One region of the Streptomyces sp. NPDC050548 genome, then DNA from elsewhere that is predicted to be linked to it. Evidence: riboswitches for the same ligand, from Rfam matches in the RefSeq annotation. Region 1 holds a riboswitch; each other region holds the start of a gene.

Region 1 (5,821 bases):
CGCCACCGGCGCCCGCCCCGCAGAAGAAGAGCGCGGGCCGGGACCTCGGTGCGGCCATAGGGGTCGGGGTCGGACTCGGCGCGGTGATCATCGCGTCCCTGTTCGTCGTCAAGGCCGTGTTCGTCGGCGTGATAGCGGTCGCCGTCGTGGTGGGCCTGTGGGAGCTGACCTCACGGTTGCAGGAGCGCAAGGGCATCAAGGCGCCCCTCGTGCCCCTCGCGGTCGGCGGTGCGGCGATGGTCGTCGCCGGTTACGTCCGGGGTCCCGAGGGCGCCTGGGTCGCCATGGCGCTCACCGCGCTGGCCGTCCTGGTCTGGCGGATGACGGAACCGCCGGAGGGCTACCTCAAGGACGTCACGGCGGGCGTCTTCGCGGCGTTCTACGTGCCGTTCCTGGCCACATTCGTCGCCCTGATGCTCACCGCGGACGACGGCGCCTGGCGGGTCATGACGTTCCTGCTGCTGACGGTCGTCAGCGACACGGGCGCCTACGCCGTCGGCTGGCGCTTCGGCACGCACAAGCTCGCCCCGCGCATCAGCCCCGGAAAGACCCGCGAGGGCCTCTTCGGAGCGGTGTCCTTCGCGATGGTGGCGGGCGCGCTGTGCATGCAGTTCCTGATCGACGACGGCAGCTGGTGGCAGGGGCTGCTGCTGGGCCTCGCGGTCGCGGCCAGCGCCACGCTGGGCGACCTCGGCGAGTCCATGATCAAGCGGGACCTCGGCATCAAGGACATGGGCACCCTGCTGCCGGGCCACGGCGGCATCATGGACCGCCTGGACTCCTTGCTGCCGACGGCGCCGGTGGTGTGGCTGCTGTTCGTGCTGTTCGTGGGTTCGGCCTGAGGTCGTCCGGTCCTACGGCATTCCGGGCGCCCCCGACCTGTACAGGACGGGGGCGCCCGGTCGTACGATTTCGGTGTAAGCCCTCACAAAAGGGGGACCGCCCTGAACGAAGGAGGGCGTCATGTCCGCCTTCCATGAAGAGTTCGACGTGGACTGCCGTCCCGAGGACGCCTGGGAGTACGTCATCGACCCCTCCCACCTCCGCGAGTGGCAGGAGAGCGCGGTGTCCGCGCAGCAGCTCGACGACCGACCTTTCGGCCTCGGTTCCCGGGTCCGCGTCACCCGGCACGTGGGTCGCCGCGACATGGCGATGACCATGGAGTGCACCGAGTTCCAGCCGCCGCACTCCTGGACCGTGCGCGGGATCGACGGCCCCATCAGGGGCACCTTCCGCGGCGAGATCTCACCCGTCGACGACGGCCGCCGTACCCGGGTGACGATGGACCTCGACTTCGAGGGACACGGCATCGGCAAGGTCCTGCTGCCCCTCGTCGTCCGCCCCCAGGTCCGACGCGAGATGCCCCACAACGAGAAGCTCCTGAAGGAGCACCTGGAGCACATCGGCTGAGACCGGGTGAAGCGGATCACCGTAAACGGATCACGTCAAACGATCTGCGACACTGGTACAGCCATGCCTAAGCCCGGAGAACTCACATTCGTCGCCCCCCGCGGAGCCCAGAAGCCGCCGCGGCACCTTGCCGATCTCACGCCCGCCGAGCGCAAGGAAGCCGTCGCCGCGATCGGGGAGAAGCCCTTTCGCGCCAAGCAGCTCTCGCAGCACTACTTCGCACGCCTCGCGCACGACCCGGCGGAGTGGACCGACATCCCCGCCGGTTCGCGCGCCAAGCTGCAGGAAGCGCTGCTCCCTGAGCTGATGACGGTCGTACGGCATCTGTCGACCGACCAGGAGACCACCCGCAAGACGCTGTGGCGGCTGTTCGACGGGACGCTCGTCGAGTCCGTGCTGATGCGGTACCCGGACCGGGTCACCATGTGCATCAGCTCGCAGGCGGGGTGTGGCATGAACTGCCCGTTCTGCGCCACCGGACAGGCCGGCCTCGATCGCAATCTGTCGACCGGTGAGATCGTGCACCAGATCGTGGACGGGATGCGCGCGCTGCGCGACGGCGAGATTCCCGGCGGTCCCGCCCGCCTCTCCAACATCGTCTTCATGGGCATGGGCGAGCCCCTCGCCAACTACAGGAGGGTCGTCCAGTCCATCCGCGCCCTCACCGACCCCGAGCCGGACGGCCTCGGGCTCTCGCAGCGCGGGATCACCGTCTCGACGGTCGGACTCGTCCCGGCGATCCACCGCTTCGCGGACGAGGGCTTCAAGTGCCGGCTCGCGATCTCGCTGCACGCGCCCGACGACGAGCTGCGCGACACCCTGGTCCCCGTGAACACCCGGTGGAAGGTGCGCGAGGTCCTCGACGCCGGCTGGGAGTACGCGGCGAAGTCGGGACGCCGGCTGTCCATCGAGTACGCGCTGATCCGTGACATCAACGACCAGGCGTGGCGCGGCGATCGGCTCGGCCGCCTCCTCAAGGGCAAGCCCGTGCACGTCAACCTGATCCCGCTCAACCCGACGCCGGGCTCGAAGTGGACGGCCTCCCGCCCCGAGGACGAGAAGGCGTTCGTCGAGGCCATCGCGGCCCATGGGGTGCCGGTCACCGTCCGGGACACCCGTGGCCAGGAGATCGACGGAGCGTGCGGTCAGCTGGCGGCCACCGAGAGGTAACCTTCACCCGTACCACCTGTACGTACACCTTCATATCCGACAGGGGAGCGCGCAGCGCTGAGAGTGCGGCAATCGGGCCGCAGACCCTCTGAACCTCGCCCAGGTCATTCTGGGTAGGAAGTTCGGTCATCACCGTGAACACCAAGAAGTACTGTGCTGTCCTCGTGGGCCTCGGCCTGGTCACGCTCTCCGCGTGCGGGTCGGGGTCGGACGGGAGCGGCGGCTCCGGATCCGACAAGACCGTCACCCTCGTCAGCCACGACTCGTGGGCCGTCTCGAAGAGCGTGCTGAAAGACTTCGAGAGCCAGTCCGGGTACACCGTCAAGGTCCTCAAGGACGGCGACGCCGGGCAGGCCGTCAACAAGGCGATCCTGACCAAGGACAACCCCCAGGGCGACGTCTTCTTCGGAGTCGACAACACCCTGCTCTCCCGCGCTCTCGACAACGGCCTCTTCCAGTCCTACGACGCGAAGGGCTCCGCCACCGTCAAGCCCGCGTACCGCGTCGACGAGACCAAGCACCGGGTCACGCCCATCGACACCGGCGACATCTGCGTCAACTACGACAAGGCGTACTTCACCAAGCACAGGCTGACCCCGCCGGCCACCTTCGCGGACCTGGTCAAGCCCGAGTACAAGAACCTCCTCGTCACCGAGAACGCGGCCACCTCCTCACCCGGCCTCGGCTTCCTGCTCGGCAGCGCCGCGCAGTACGGGGATGGAGGTTGGCAGGGCTACTGGAAGCAGCTCAAGGCCAACGGCGTGAAGGTCGTCGACGGCTGGGAGCAGGCCTACGACCAGGAGTTCTCCGGTTCCGCCGGTGGCAAGAAGGCGGGCGGCGACCGGCCCCTCGTCGTCTCGTACGCCTCCTCGCCGCCCGCCGAGGTCATATACGGCGACCCGAAGCCGACCACCGCGCCGACCGGGGTGTCGTACGGCACCTGCTTCCGGCAGACCGAGTACGCGGGACTGCTCAGCAACGCCAAGAACACCAAGGGCGGCAAGGCCTTCATCGACTTCCTGCTGACCAAGGAGTTCCAGCAGGACATGCCGCTCAACATGTTCGTCTACCCGGTGGTCGAGGGGGCGACCGTGCCGGCCGAGTTCACGAAGTACGGTCCGCAGGCCGAGGACCCCGAGACCATGGCCCCCGCGAAGATCGCCGCCGACCGGGACCAGTGGGTCAAGTCGTGGACCTCGCTCGTACTGAAGTAGCCCCCCGCAGGACCCGGAAGGGGAACGTGACGCGGCTCGGCCTCATGGCTCTGCCCGTCGCGTTCTTCGCGGTGTTCTTCGCCTACCCCGTCGTCGCGATCGTCGGGCGGGGCCTCAAGGTGGACGGCGCCTGGCAGTTGGGCCGGATCGGGGACGTGCTGGCCCAGTCCGACATGCGGCACGTCCTGTGGTTCACCACCTGGCAGGCGCTCGCCTCCACCGCGCTCACGCTGCTGATCGCGCTCCCCGGCGCGTATGTCTTCGCGCGCTTCGACTTCCCCGGCAGACATGTGCTGCGGGCCGTCGTGACGGTCCCCTTCGTGCTGCCCACGGTCGTCGTCGGTACGGCCTTCCTCGCGCTCGTCGGCCGGGGCGGACTCCTCGACGACCTGTGGGGCGTACGGCTGGACACCACCGTGTGGGCCATCCTGCTCGCGCACGTCTTCTTCAACTACGCGGTCGTCGTACGGACGGTGGGCGGCCTGTGGGCCCAGCTCGACCCGCGTCAGGAGGAGGCCGCGCGGATGCTCGGCGCCTCCCGGCTGCGAGCCTGGCGGAAGGTGACGCTGCCCGCGCTCGCGCCCGCCGTGGCCGCCGCCGCGCTGATGGTCTTCCTCTTCACCTTCACGTCCTTCGGCGTGGTGCAGATCCTCGGCGGCCCGGCCTTCTCGACCCTCGAAGTGGAGATCTACCGCCAGACCTCCGAGATCTTCGACCTCTCCACGGCGGCCGTGCTGACGATCGTCCAGTTCGTCGCGGTGGGCACGATCCTCGCCGTCCACGCCTGGACCGTACGACGACGGGAGACGGCCCTACGGCTGGTCGACCCCTCGGTGACCGCCCGCCGCCCGCGCGGAGCCGGGCAGTGGTCCCTGCTCGCCGGAGTGCTCGTCTCCGTCCTGCTGCTGCTCGTCCTGCCGCTCGCCGTGCTGGTCCAACGGTCGCTGGACTCACCGGACTTCGGCTACTACCGGGCGCTGACCCACGACGACGGCGGCACCTTCCTGGTCCCGCCGATCGCCGCGATCGGCAACTCGCTGGAGTACGCCGTCGCCGCCACCGCCATTGCCGTGGTGATCGGCGGGCTCGCCGCCGCGGCGCTGACCCGGCGCGACGCGGGCAGGTTGGTGCGAGGCTTCGACGCGCTGCTGATGCTGCCGCTCGGGGTGTCGGCGGTGACGGTCGGCTTCGGGTTTCTGATCTCGCTCGACAAACCCCCGCTGGATCTGCGGAGTTCATGGATCCTGGTGCCGCTCGCGCAGGCGTTGGTCGGCGTCCCCTTCGTCGTACGGACCATGCTGCCCGTGCTGCGGGCGGTGGACGGGCGGCTGCGGGAGGCGGCGGCCGTGCTCGGGGCCTCGCCCTGGCGGGTGTGGCGGGAGGTCGATCTGCCGCTGGTGCGGCGGGCGTTGCTGATCGCCGCCGGGTTCGCGTTCGCGGTGTCGCTGGGGGAGTTCGGGGCGACGGTGTTCATCGCGCGGCCCGACAACCCGACGCTGCCGGTCGCGGTGGCGCGGCTGCTGTCCCGGCCCGGTGATCTCAACTACGGCCAGGCGATGGCCCTTTCGACGATTCTGATGGTGGTGTGCGCGGCGGCCCTGCTGGTCCTTGAGCGGCTGCGCACCGACCGGACCGGGGAGTTCTAGATGCCGCCGAAGACTTCGCCGAACATGCTGCTCAGTCTTGCGGGCGCGACCGTACGGTTCGGCGGGCGCCCGGTGCTGGACGCCGTCGATCTCGGGGTCGCCGAGCACGAGATCGTGTGTGTGCTCGGGCCCAGCGGCAGCGGCAAGTCGACGCTGCTGCGAGTGGTGGCCGGGCTGCAACCCCTGGACTCCGGGCGGGTGTTGCTCGACGGACGTGACCAGGCCGGGGTGCCCGCGCACAAGCGGGGGGTGGGTCTGATGTTCCAGGACCATCAGCTGTTCCCGCAGCGGGACGTGGCCGGCAACGTGGCCTTCGGACTGCGGATGCACGGGACGTCGAAGGGACAACAGGACGCCCGGGTCGGCGAGTTGCTCGACCTC
Region 2 (5,821 bases), on a different contig from region 1:
CGCGCGGGCCGCGGGGACCGGGAGGTCACCCTGTCCCAGGTGCAGTACGTCGGCGCCGGCGGCGTGGGCGACGTCCGCGCGGTCGTTGACCGCGAGCAGTCGGCCGTGCCGGGCGCAGGCGTCGGCGAACACCTGGAGGTGCTCCAGCTCCTCGGCGGCCTCCATGCCCTTGTCGCGCAGCTGCACGATGTCGACCCCGCCGGCCAGGACCGCGTCCAGGAACTCGGCGAGGTCGCCCTGGCGTCTGCGGGCGTCCGTGCAGAGGTAGACCCGGGCGTCGGCGAGTTCCGCGCGGGCGGCGGCTGCGGCGGTGTCGGGCATACGTGTGTCCCCCGTTGTTGTTGTGCGGTGATGTCGGGCACGGGCCGCGACTGAGCGTCGCCGCGGCCCGTACACCGGTCGGTCGTCCGGATCAGCCGGTCGTCCGGATCAGACGGCGAGCGCCTGGGCGCGGCGCTTCACCTCCGTGCCGCGATTCTCGCTCAGGGCCTGCGCGGGGGTGCCGGGCAGGCTGGGGTCGGGGGTGAAGAGCCATTCCAGCATCTCTTCGTCGGAGAAGCCGTCGTCCCGCAGGAGCGTCAGGGTCCCCGTGAGGCCCTTGACGACCTTCTGCTCGGCCCCGTCGATGAAGGCGGCGGGGACGTGCAGCGCGCGGTTCTCGCCACGCCGTACGGCGATGACTTGGCCCTCCTTGACCAGCTGCCGCACGCGTGTCACCTCGACATCGAGCATCTCTGCGATGTCGGGCAGCGTGAGCCAGGCGGGGACGAGAGCATCGATCTTTGCGTCAATCTCGGTCACGTAAACAGCGTGCCATCCCGGACTGACAGTCGGAAGCCGGGCCGGTCCGACCCGGTGTCACGAACTAGGCGATAGCCGCCTTCATCGGGAGAGAAGGGTCCGCCAGCGGCCCGGGATCCATCGGGGTGCCCGACTCGATCAGGCGGCGGCCCTGGGCCAGGTCGCGGGGGCGGCCGACCGCGAGAAGGGCCACCAGGCGGTCCCCGCGCAGCCAGCAGACGGTCCAGGCCGGGGTGGCCGGGTCGCCGCGCCACAGCGTCGTGTCGGCGGACGCGTGGTGGCCGACGTACTGGACGAAGCGGCCGAACTGCTCGGACCAGAAGTACGGCACCGGGTCGTAGACCGCCGGGGTCTGGCCGACGATGTTCGCGGCGACCGTGCGCGGGCCCTGGAGGGCGTTGTCCCAGTGGTGGACGAGGAGGCGCTCGCCGTACCTTCCCGAAGGGAAGGAGGCGCAGTCGCCGACCGCGTACACGTCCGGCACCGAGGTGCGCAGCCGGTCGTCGGCCACGACCTCGCGGTGGGCGCCCAGCTCGATGCCGGAGTCCGCGAGCCAGCCGGTGGCGGGGCGGGCGCCGATGCCCACCACGACGGCTCCTGCGGGCAGCCGGGTGCCGTCGTCGAGGACCACCTCGCCGGGTTCGACGCGCTCCACGCGCGTGTGCGTGCGCAGCACGGCACCGGCGTCCGCGTACCAGGCGGCCATCGGCGCGGCCACCTCGGCGGGCAGCGCGCCCGCGAGCGGCCGGTCGGCGGCTTCCACGACGGTCACCGCGCAGCCCGCCTCGCGCGCGGCCGTGGCGAACTCCGCGCCGATCCAGCCCGCGCCGACGACCACGATGTCGTGCTGCCGCGCGAGCACGGGGCGCAGCCGCTCGGCGTCGTCCAGGGTGCGCAGCAGATGCACCCCGGGGATGCCGTCGGCGCCAGGAAGTCGGATCGGCTCGGCGCCGGTGGCGAGGACCAGGACGTCGTACGGCACCGGGCCTTCGGCGGTGTCCAGTTCGTGGTCTCCGGGGCGCAGGCCCGACACCTCGCGGCCGAGCCGGAGTTCGATGCCGAGTGCCTCGAAGTCGACGTCGAAGGCGGAGCCCTCGGCCTTGCCGAGCAGGACGGCCTTGGACAGCGGGGGCCGGTCGTAGGGCTGATGGGGTTCGGCGCCGAGAAGGGTGACGGTGCCGGTGAAGCCCTGTTCGCGCAGGGCGACCGCGGTCTGCACCCCGGCCATGCCCGCGCCGACGACGACCACGCGCCGTCCCGCTGCCGTGCCCTGTCCCGGTGTCTGCTCGCTCATCCGATCACCATAGACACCTGACAAATCGTCAGTCAGGGGGCGCGTTCAGTGACCTGTTCCACAACACTCGTCCCGCTGCCCTGCTGTGACTCCCACTCCCAGGTCTCGTCGAGGCGGATCCGGCCGTCGGACAGCTCGACCACTTCGGACACGCAGTGCCCGGAGGACGTCGTCCCGTCGGTCTTCAACTGCACGTACCGGAAGTCGAGTCGGTCCCCCGCGCGCGTGCCGACGAGATGCCCGCGGACGACGTCGCCGCCCGCGTACTCGGCCCAGATCTCGCCGTCCTTCTCGTGGTACGCGAACCGGGTGCGGGTGCCGACCTGACCCGGTGCCTGGTCCGCGACCGGGGCGAGGACGAGACCGTCGAGCGAGCGGGCCATGGACGGAGGCTCCCTTACTGGGACATGGGGTACGGGCTAGGGTGGCCAACGTACAAGCACTCGCGGGAGTCCGGACGCACCGGGCTGAGAGGGAGGCTGGCGGCCTCCGACCGTACGAACCTGATCCGGGTCATGCCGGCGAAGGGAGGGGCTGGACGCCCATGCCTACACGTACGTCAGACGTCCTCGTCGTCGGGGGCGGGATCATCGGCCTGGTCACGGCCTGGCGGGCCGCGCAACGCGGGTTCGCGACGGCCGTCGTGGACCCCGAGCCGGGCGGCGGGGCCGCGCAGGTGGCCGCCGGAATGCTCGCCGCCGTCACGGAGCTGCACTACGGCGAACAGACCCTGCTCGCCCTCAACCTGGCCTCGGCGCAGCGCTACCCGGACTTCGCGGCCGAGCTGACCGACCTCACCGGCCTCGACCTCGGCTACCGGCGCTGCGGCACCCTCGCCGTCGCCCTGGACGCCGACGACCGCGCCCACCTCCGTGAACTGCACGCCCTGCAGCAGCGGTCGGGGCTGGACTCCGAGTGGCTGTCGGGGCGCGAATGCCGGCGCCTGGAGCCGATGCTCGCGCCGGGCGTGCGCGGGGGGCTCCGGGTCGACGGGGACCACCAGGTCGACCCGCGGCGCCTGGCGCGGGCGCTGGTGGCCGCGTGCGAGCGTGCCGGGGTCGTGTTCCACCGGACATGGGCCGAGCGGCTCACGTGCGGCCAGGACCGCGCCACGGGGGTCGTCACGCGCGAGGGGGAAGCCCTGGGCGCGGACCAGGTGGTCCTCGCGGGCGGCAGCCTCAGCGGGCGGCTGGCCGGGGTCCCCGACGACGTCCTGCCGCCCGTACGGCCCGTGAAGGGGCAGGTGCTGCGGCTGACCGTGCCGGAGCGGTACGCGCCGTTCCTGAGCCGGACCGTGCGGGCCGTGGTGCGCGGCAGCCACGTCTATCTGGTGCCGCGCGAGAACGGCGAGCTGGTCGTCGGCGCGACCAGCGAGGAACTGGGCTGGGACACCACGGTGACCGCCGGCGGGGTCTACGAACTGCTGCGCGACGCCCACGAGTTGGTCCCCGGGATCACCGAACTGCCGCTCACCGAGACCCGGGCCGGACTGCGCCCCGGCTCCCCCGACAACGCGCCGCTGCTCGGCCCGACCGCACTCCCTGGGCTGCTGCTGGCCACCGGGCACTACCGCAACGGCGTACTGCTCACGCCGGTCACCGGCGACGCCCTCGCGCACGCCCTGGCCACCGGTGAACTCCCGGACGAGGCACGGCCGTTCACACCGAAGCGGTTCGCTCTCACGGAGTTGCCCGCATGAACGTCTCCGTCAACGGGGAGCCCCGGGTGATCGCGCCCGGCACGGCTCTCGACACCCTCGTAAGCACCCTGGCCCCTTCCCCCTCCGGGGTGGCCGCCGCCCTCAACGAAACCGTCGTCCCGCGCGCGGAGTGGCCCTCGACGTCCCTCTCCGAGGGAGACCGCGTCGAGGTCCTCACCGCCGTCCAAGGAGGCTGACCCATGGCCGACGACCCCTTCGTCCTCGGTGGTACGTCCTTCACGTCCCGGCTGATCATGGGCACCGGGGGCGCGCCCAGCCTCGACGTCCTGGAGCGCGCGCTGGTGGCCTCCGGGACGGAACTCACGACCGTCGCGATGCGGCGCGTGAACGCTTCCGTGCACGGCTCGGTGCTGTCCGTCCTGGAGCGGCTCGGCATCCGGGTGCTGCCCAACACCGCGGGCTGCTTCACGGCGGGCGAGGCGGTGCTGACGGCCCGGCTGGCGCGGGAGGCGCTCGGGACGGCACTGGTCAAACTTGAGGTGATCGCGGACGAGCGCACGCTGCTCCCCGATCCCATCGAGCTGCTCGACGCGGCCGAGACCCTGGTCGACGACGGGTTCACGGTGCTGCCGTACACGAACGACGATCCCGTGCTGGCGCGGAAGCTGGAGGACGTCGGGTGCGCGGCGATCATGCCGCTGGGGTCGCCGATCGGCTCCGGGCTCGGGATCCGCAACCCGCACAACTTCCAGCTGATCGTCGAGCACGCGCGCGTGCCGGTGATTCTGGACGCGGGGGCCGGTACGGCGTCCGACGCGGCGTTCGCGATGGAGCTGGGGTGCGCGGGGGTGATGCTCGCGTCGGCGGTGACGCGGGCGCAGGAGCCTGTGCTGATGGCGTCCGCGATGCGGAGCGCGGTGGAGGCGGGGCGGCTGGCCCGGCTGGCGGGGCGTATCCCCCGTAGGCACTTCGCCTCGGCGTCTTCTCCTGCGGAGGGGCTGGCACGGCTGGACCCGGAGCGTCCGGCCTTTTGATCTCCCACCCGCGCACCGCCCGTTTACGGTCGGCTGAAAAGTGGACCCCTCCTGTGGGGGTTCCTCGCCGTCGGCGGCCACCCGTGCGTGCGATCCGTGGAAAAGGGGACCTCACCTGTGGAGGCGCCTCGTCGTCGGCGCCGCCCGTGCGTGCGATGCGTCACAGGTCCGCTGCAGTACCGCCCCGAAACTGGCCGAAAAGGGGGCGCTGTCAGCCTCGGCTCGTACACTCACCTGCGTGGATACGACCCTTCATGACCCTCTCGTCGGGCAGTTGCTCGACGGCCGCTATCGCGTCGACGCGCGGATCGCCGTCGGCGGGATGGCCACGGTCTACCGGGCCGTGGACACCCGCCTGGACCGGGTTCTCGCGCTCAAGGTGATGCACCCGACGCTCGCGGCCGACGCCTCCTTCGTCGACCGGTTCATCCGCGAGGCCAAGTCCGTGGCGCGGCTGGCGCATCCGAACGTGGTGCAGGTCTTCGACCAGGGCGCCCAGGGGGCGTACGTCTATCTGGCGATGGAGTACGTCGCAGGCTGCACCCTGCGGGACGTGCTGCGCGAGCGTGGGGCGCTGCAGCCGCGGGCCGCGCTGGACATCCTGGAGCCGGTGCTGGCCGCGCTCGGTGCCGCGCACCGGGCCGGGTTCGTGCACCGGGACATGAAGCCGGAGAACGTGCTCATAGGGGACGACGGCCGGGTCAAGGTCGCCGACTTCGGGCTGGTCCGGTCCGTCGACACGGTCACCAGCACCACGGAGAACGTGCTCGGTACGGTCTCGTATCTCGCCCCGGAGCAGATCGAGGGCGGCACGGCGTCTCCCCGGGTCGACGTGTACGCGTGCGGGGTCGTCCTGTACGAGATGCTCACCGGCCAGAAGCCGCACGACGGGGACTCCCCCGCGATCGTGCTCTACAAGCACCTGCACGAGGACGTCCCGCCGCCCTCGGCCGTAGTCCCCGGGCTGGCGTACGAGCTGGACGAGCTGGTCGCCACCGCCACCGCGCGCACCCCGGAGATCCGGCCGTACGA
Region 3 (5,821 bases), on a different contig from region 1:
ATAGGCGATGCGCGAGTCCGTACAGGCAGAGGTCATGATGAGCTTCCTCGTCTCCGAGGAGCTCTCCTTCCGTATCCCGGTCGAACTGGGCTACGAGACATGCGATCCGTACGCCGTACGGCTGACCTTCCATTTGCCGGGGGATGCCCCGGTGACCTGGGCTTTCGGCCGGGAGCTGCTGATCGATGGGGTGGGCCGGGCGTCCGGGGACGGTGATGTCCGGATCGAGCCGGTCGATCCCGAGACGCTGGGCGAAGTGCTGATCAGGCTTCAGGTGGGCGGCGACCAGGCGCTGTTCCGCACCGGCGCGGCCCCGCTCGTGGCGTTCCTGGACCGCACCGACCGGCTGGTTCCGCTCGGTCAGGAAGGCGCGCTGGCGGATTTCGACGCCCACCTCGACGAGGCACTGGACCGCATCCTGGCGGAGGAGCAGAGCACCGGTTGAAGCGTTGCCATGGTGGCGGGGGGAGTTGGCGTAACGCTTCGCCAACAGGCCCGAAATCGCAGGCGGCATCTGCGGAGCCCTGAAAGACCGCCGGGGTCGAGAGGGCTCGGAAGCGGCCAGGAGCCCGATAGGAGCCCGGGGAGGCCGGAGGAGTCCCGGCCGGGCCTGAAGGTTGCAGGAACGCTTCTCCGGGGCCCTGCACGGCGGTTCCCGCCGTCCTCAGTGCTTGCGGCGTCGGCCCTTCCCGCCGCGGGCCGGCGTGGGCTTGCCGGCCGGCGCCGTCGCGATCCCGGCGCCGGGCGCTGCTGTGGCCGCCCCGGCAACCCCCGCCGGAACCGGGTCGCTGCCGGACCGGTCCGCCGAGACCACCAGGGCCGCGAGCGCCGTGGTGACCGGCACCGAAGCGACCAGGCCGATCGAGCCCACCAGCGTGCGCACGATCTCCTCGGCGACCAACTCGCTGTTGGCGACCGACCCCACGCTGCTCTGCGCGATGGAGAAGAGCAGCAGCAGCGGCAGGGCGGCGCCCGCGTAGGCGAGGACGAGCGTGTTGACGACGGACGCGATGTGGTCGCGGCCGATCCGGATACCGGCGCGGTACAGCCCGCGCCAGCCCATCGCCGGGTTGGCCTCGTGCAGCTCCCAGACCGCCGACGTCTGCGTGACCGTCACATCGTCGAGCACACCGAGCGAACCGATGATGACGCCGGCGAGCAGCAGACCACTCATGTCGATCGACGGGTACAGCCCGTGGATCAGGCCCGTGTTGTCGTCCGTGTTGCCGGTCAGCGCGGCCCAGTCGATGAACCCCGAACCCAGGACGCCGATCAGCACCAGCGACATCAGCGTGCCGAGCACCGCCACGGACGTACGGGCCGACAGCCCGTGGCACATGTAGAGGGCGATCAGCATGATGGCACTCGATCCGACCACCGCCACGATCAGCGGGTTCGAGCCGTGCAGGATCGCGGGCAGGATGAAGAAGTTGAGGATCATGAAGCTGATGGCCAGCGCGACCAGTGCCATGACGCCACGCAGCCTGCCCACCACCACGACGGCCAGGGCGAAGATCCCGGCGAGCAGCGCCATCGGGAACTTACGGTTCACGTCGGTGACCGAGTACTGCAGATCCCGGGGCGCGGAGGGCTCGTAGGCGACCACGACCTTCTCGCCCTCGTGCAACTGCCGCGACTGGTCGGGCTGCACGATCTCCGTGAACGTACGGCCCTTGTCCTTGCCCGTGCTGACCGTGACCGTGGCCTTCTTGCAGGTGCCGCCCGCCTCCTGCTGCGCCGAGGAGCCCTCGGCCGTGGAGGTGTCGCCCGTCGCGCCCCCGCCCGAGGCGTTCACGGAGGCGCAGCTCACGCTGACGACCTTGGTGACCGTCGCCTGCTGCGTCTGCCGGTCGAAGCCGACGCCGGTGCGCTTGTGGGACGGGGCGCCGCCCGGCCACAGCACCACCATGCCGACCACCACCGCCACCGTGAACGGGATCAGGATCGCCGCGATGACCTTCCGGAGGTGTCGGGAGACGGGGGCGGCGGGACCGTGGCTGTGCGAGTGGCCGTGCCCACCTCCCGCGCCGGAACCGTGCCCGCCGTCCCCACCGGAGCTGTGGTCGTCCCCGGACCCGGAACCGTGGTCGCCATCGGAACCGTGGCCGTGGTCATGGCCATGCGGCGGCCCGGTCGGCGGGTACGGGGGCTGCTGCGTCGTGGTCACCGCCCGATCATCGCAAGAACGCCGGAGGCCCACTGTTCACCGCGCCACATATGACGCTAGCGTGGAGCCACCTTTGCACACGCGGGAGCTCGGAGCACCGGGCTGAGAGGGCGCTGACCTCCGTCTCTGCGATGTTTCACGGGAAACGTCACCTGTATCGAGTGATGTTTCACATGAAACATCGGCTGACGGAAGCCGCTGCGTCGACCGCCGAACCTGTTACCGGGTAATGCCGGCGTAGGGAGTAGGTCTCATGACCAACAAGGACGCACACACGTCTGCCTTCAGCCAGGACGAACAGCCCATTCCGGGCGAGGAGTTCGCGCGGGCCGAGCAGCCGACGGGGGCCGAGGAGTCCCCTGCGGCCGGGAAGTCCGCCGGCTGGCACAAGGGGTACGTCGAGGGCTCGCGGCCCGATCTGCGGGTGCCGGTCCGTCAGGTGCACCTCACCAACGGACAGTCCGTGACGCTGTACGACACCTCCGGCCCGTACACCGATCCGCTCGTCGACACCGACGTCCGCAGGGGGCTGGCGCCGCTGCGGGAGAACTGGATCATCGCCCGGGGCGACACCGAGGAGTACGCGGGCCGTCCCCTCCGTCCCGAGGACGACGGAATCAAGCACACCTCACCGCGCGGTGGACTGCGCAACCTCGACGCGGTGTTCCCAGGCCGCCCGCGGCAGCCACGCCGAGGACGCGAGGGCACGGCGGTGACTCAACTCGCCTACGCGCGACGGGGCGAGATCACGCCCGAGATGGAGTTCGTGGCCGTACGGGAGAAGGTGTCGCCCGTGGTGGTCCGGGAGGAGATCGCGGCCGGGCGGGCGGTGCTGCCGGCCAACGTCAACCACCCCGAGATCGAGCCGATGATCATCGGCAAGCGGTTCCTGGTGAAGGTCAACGCCAACATCGGAAATTCCGCGGTCACTTCCTCCATCGAGGAGGAGGTCGAGAAGATGACCTGGGCGACCCGCTGGGGCGCCGACACGGTCATGGACCTGTCCACCGGCCGCAACATCCACACCACCCGCGAGTGGGTGCTGCGCAACTCCCCCGTCCCCATCGGCACGGTGCCGCTCTACCAGGCGCTCGAAAAGGTCGACGGCCGCGCCGAGGAGCTGACCTGGGAGATCTACAAGGACACGGTCCTCGAACAGGCCGAACAGGGCGTGGACTACATGACCGTTCACGCGGGCGTACGGCTGCCGTTCGTACCGCTCACGGCGAACCGCAAGACCGGCATCGTCTCGCGCGGCGGCTCGATCATGGCGGCCTGGTGCCTGGCCCACCACAAGGAATCGTTCCTCTACGAGAACTTCGAGGAGCTGTGCGAGATCCTCGCCGCCTACGACGTCACGTACTCGCTGGGCGACGGCCTTCGGCCCGGGTCGATCGCGGACGCCAACGACGAGGCGCAGTTCGCCGAGTTGAGGACGCTCGGGGAACTCAACACGATCGCGAAGCGTTTCAACGTACAGACCATGATCGAGGGCCCGGGGCATGTCCCGATGCACAAGATCAAGGAGAACATCGACCTTCAGCAGGAGATCTGTGATGAAGCTCCGTTCTATACGCTCGGCCCGCTGACGACGGACGTCGCGCCTGCGTACGACCACATCACTTCCGGCATCGGTGCCGCGATGATCGCCTGGTGGGGCACGGCCATGCTCTGCTATGTCACGCCCAAGGAGCACTTGGGCCTGCCCAATCGTGACGACGTCAAGACCGGCGTCATCACCTACAAGATCGCCGCCCACGCAGCCGACCTCGCCAAGGGGCACCCAGGTGCACAGGAGTGGGACGACGCGCTGTCCGACGCCCGCTTCGAGTTCCGCTGGGAGGACCAGTTCAACCTGGCCCTCGACCCGGTCACCGCACGGGAGTTCCACGACGAGACACTCCCCGCGGAGCCGGCCAAGACGGCTCACTTCTGCTCGATGTGCGGGCCGAAGTTCTGCTCGATGAAGATCTCCCAGGACATCCGCCGTGAACACGGCGGCACCCAGGCGGAGGTCGAGGAGGGTATGGCGCGGAAGTCGAAGGAGTTCGCGGCGGCGGGCAACCGGGTGTATCTGCCGATCGCCGACTGACGACGACCGGCCGGGTCGGACACGGTCCAGCACGGTGTCTAGCTCTTCGGCGAGCCCTTGGTCGATGTGTTGTCGCACAGGGCGTGGTCGACCAGGGTGCCTGTCGCGCGGTTGAGGGCGGTGAGGTCCGGGGGTGCGGTGGTGGTCGTGATGGAGACGGTCACCGCGCGTCGGCCGTCGGCGCTCACCGCGGGGCGGGTGTTGACGCCGACTCCGTCGCCCTCGTGGGTGTAGTAGAAACCGCCGCAGGAGAGCGGGATTTTGCGCAGGCCGAGGCCGTAGGTGCCCTCGGGCATCTCGGCCACGTCCTCCGGGTCGTCGGTCCGCCGCACGGTCTGCCGCATCTCGCGCCACTGCGCGGCGGGTAGCAGCCGGCCGTCGGCCAGCGCGCGGAAGAAGGTGTTCAGGTCGGCCGTGGTGCTCACCACACCGGAGTCCGCGGTGTGCTGGAGGCTGTGATCGGTGACGTCGAGACGCTTGCCGTCGGCGGTCGTCAGGTATGCGTTCACGTGCGGGTCGGGCAGGAACGGGTCGAGCCCGGGGATGGAGGTGTTGCGCAGTCCGAGCTTCGCGATGATCCGGTGGGTGACCAGGTCCTGCCAGCTCGCGCCACCGGCCTTCTCGGCGATCATCCCGGCCAGCAGGTAGTTGGTGTTGGAGTACGCCCATCGGGTGGCCCCGCCGGGCTGCCCGGGCTGCGGGACGAAGAGCGGGTGGTGCTTCATCGCGACCGCGACCATGTCGGCCGCCGGGGTGGTGTCGTAGCGGACCTCGTCGAAGTGGTTGAACAGGCGGTCCTGGATCTCCGGGTCGTCGACGTAGTCGTAGAGGCCGCTGGTCTGGCGGAGCAGGTCGCGGACGGTGATGCGGGTGCCGTCGTTGCCGTTGCCCGTGACGACTCCCGGCAGCCAGTGTTCGACGGTGTCGTCGAGTGACAGCCGTTTCTCCGCCACGAGTTGGAGGACGACGGTCGCCACGAACGTCTTCGTCGTGCTCGCCACGCGGAAGTGCGCGTTCCAGGGGATCGGTGCCGTGGAGCCGGCCGTGCGGGTACCGATGCGGGCCATGAGCGGTGCGCCGTGGGGTCCGTCGACCCTGGCCAGCACGTTCACGTCGCCGCCTCCGGCCAGCCGTACGGCGGCCAGGTCACGCTGGAGCATGGCCTCGTCGTACGAGTGGGAGGGGTGGTTCGCCGCCGGCTGTCCGGTGGTCGCGGTCGCGGCCATGGGTGAGGCCAGTGCGAGCAACGCCGCTGCCAGTACGGCGGCGCCGGTCTTCCTCGACGACGGTGTCTGCATGTTCGAATCCCCCGTTGCTCCTGGTGCTGATCGGTGACGATCACCAGCCAACCCGGTCAAGTCGCGGGGGAGGATGGGGCTGCCCGCCGAATCCGGGGTCCGGGTAACCCCCGTACGAGTCCAGCGCGGCGAAACCCGCTGGACGTCGTAACGGAAGAGAGAAGATCACGCGTGCCGCGATCAAGGTCTCTACCCTGCCTGGCATGGGTGGGATCGATCTGGGCAACGGGGTTGTCGGCGCCGTGCTGGGCATGCTGGTCGCGG

What was found. Region 1 has a riboswitch for thiamine pyrophosphate ahead of ACIBJH_RS14970 (thiamine ABC transporter substrate binding subunit). Riboswitches for the same ligand answer to the same signal wherever they lie in the genome.
Region 2: it holds a riboswitch for thiamine pyrophosphate, as region 1 does, so the genes downstream of both, thiO (glycine oxidase ThiO) here and ACIBJH_RS14970 (thiamine ABC transporter substrate binding subunit) in region 1, are expected to answer to the same signal.
Region 3: it holds a riboswitch for thiamine pyrophosphate, as region 1 does, so the genes downstream of both, thiC (phosphomethylpyrimidine synthase ThiC) here and ACIBJH_RS14970 (thiamine ABC transporter substrate binding subunit) in region 1, are expected to answer to the same signal.

Annotation. Positions count from the first base shown of each region.
Region 1 is NZ_JBITGV010000004.1:378,921-384,741, forward strand. Features, by position in the region: gene ACIBJH_RS14955 (phosphatidate cytidylyltransferase) at 1-842, shown strand, start outside; gene ACIBJH_RS14960 (SRPBCC family protein) at 964-1,410, shown strand; gene rlmN (23S rRNA (adenine(2503)-C(2))-methyltransferase RlmN) at 1,474-2,580, shown strand; TPP riboswitch at 2,612-2,718, shown strand; gene ACIBJH_RS14970 (thiamine ABC transporter substrate binding subunit) at 2,715-3,794, shown strand; gene ACIBJH_RS14975 (ABC transporter permease) at 3,839-5,440, shown strand; gene ACIBJH_RS14980 (ABC transporter ATP-binding protein) at 5,441-5,821, shown strand, end outside.
Region 2 is NZ_JBITGV010000014.1:3,801-9,621, reverse strand. Features, by position in the region: gene thiE (thiamine phosphate synthase) at 1-321, opposite strand, end outside; gene ACIBJH_RS32515 (Rv2175c family DNA-binding protein) at 430-801, opposite strand; gene ACIBJH_RS32510 (NAD(P)/FAD-dependent oxidoreductase) at 866-2,095, opposite strand; gene ACIBJH_RS32505 (hypothetical protein) at 2,128-2,478, opposite strand; TPP riboswitch at 2,531-2,642, shown strand; gene thiO (glycine oxidase ThiO) at 2,640-3,794, shown strand; gene thiS (sulfur carrier protein ThiS) at 3,791-3,991, shown strand; gene ACIBJH_RS32490 (thiazole synthase) at 3,995-4,789, shown strand; gene pknB (Stk1 family PASTA domain-containing Ser/Thr kinase) at 5,028-5,821, shown strand, end outside.
Region 3 is NZ_JBITGV010000017.1:54,323-60,143, forward strand. Features, by position in the region: gene ACIBJH_RS36675 (SsgA family sporulation/cell division regulator) at 8-445, shown strand; gene ACIBJH_RS36680 (YibE/F family protein) at 665-2,167, opposite strand; TPP riboswitch at 2,239-2,428, shown strand; gene thiC (phosphomethylpyrimidine synthase ThiC) at 2,421-4,259, shown strand; gene ACIBJH_RS36690 (serine hydrolase domain-containing protein) at 4,298-5,557, opposite strand; gene ACIBJH_RS36695 (hypothetical protein) at 5,761-5,821, shown strand, end outside.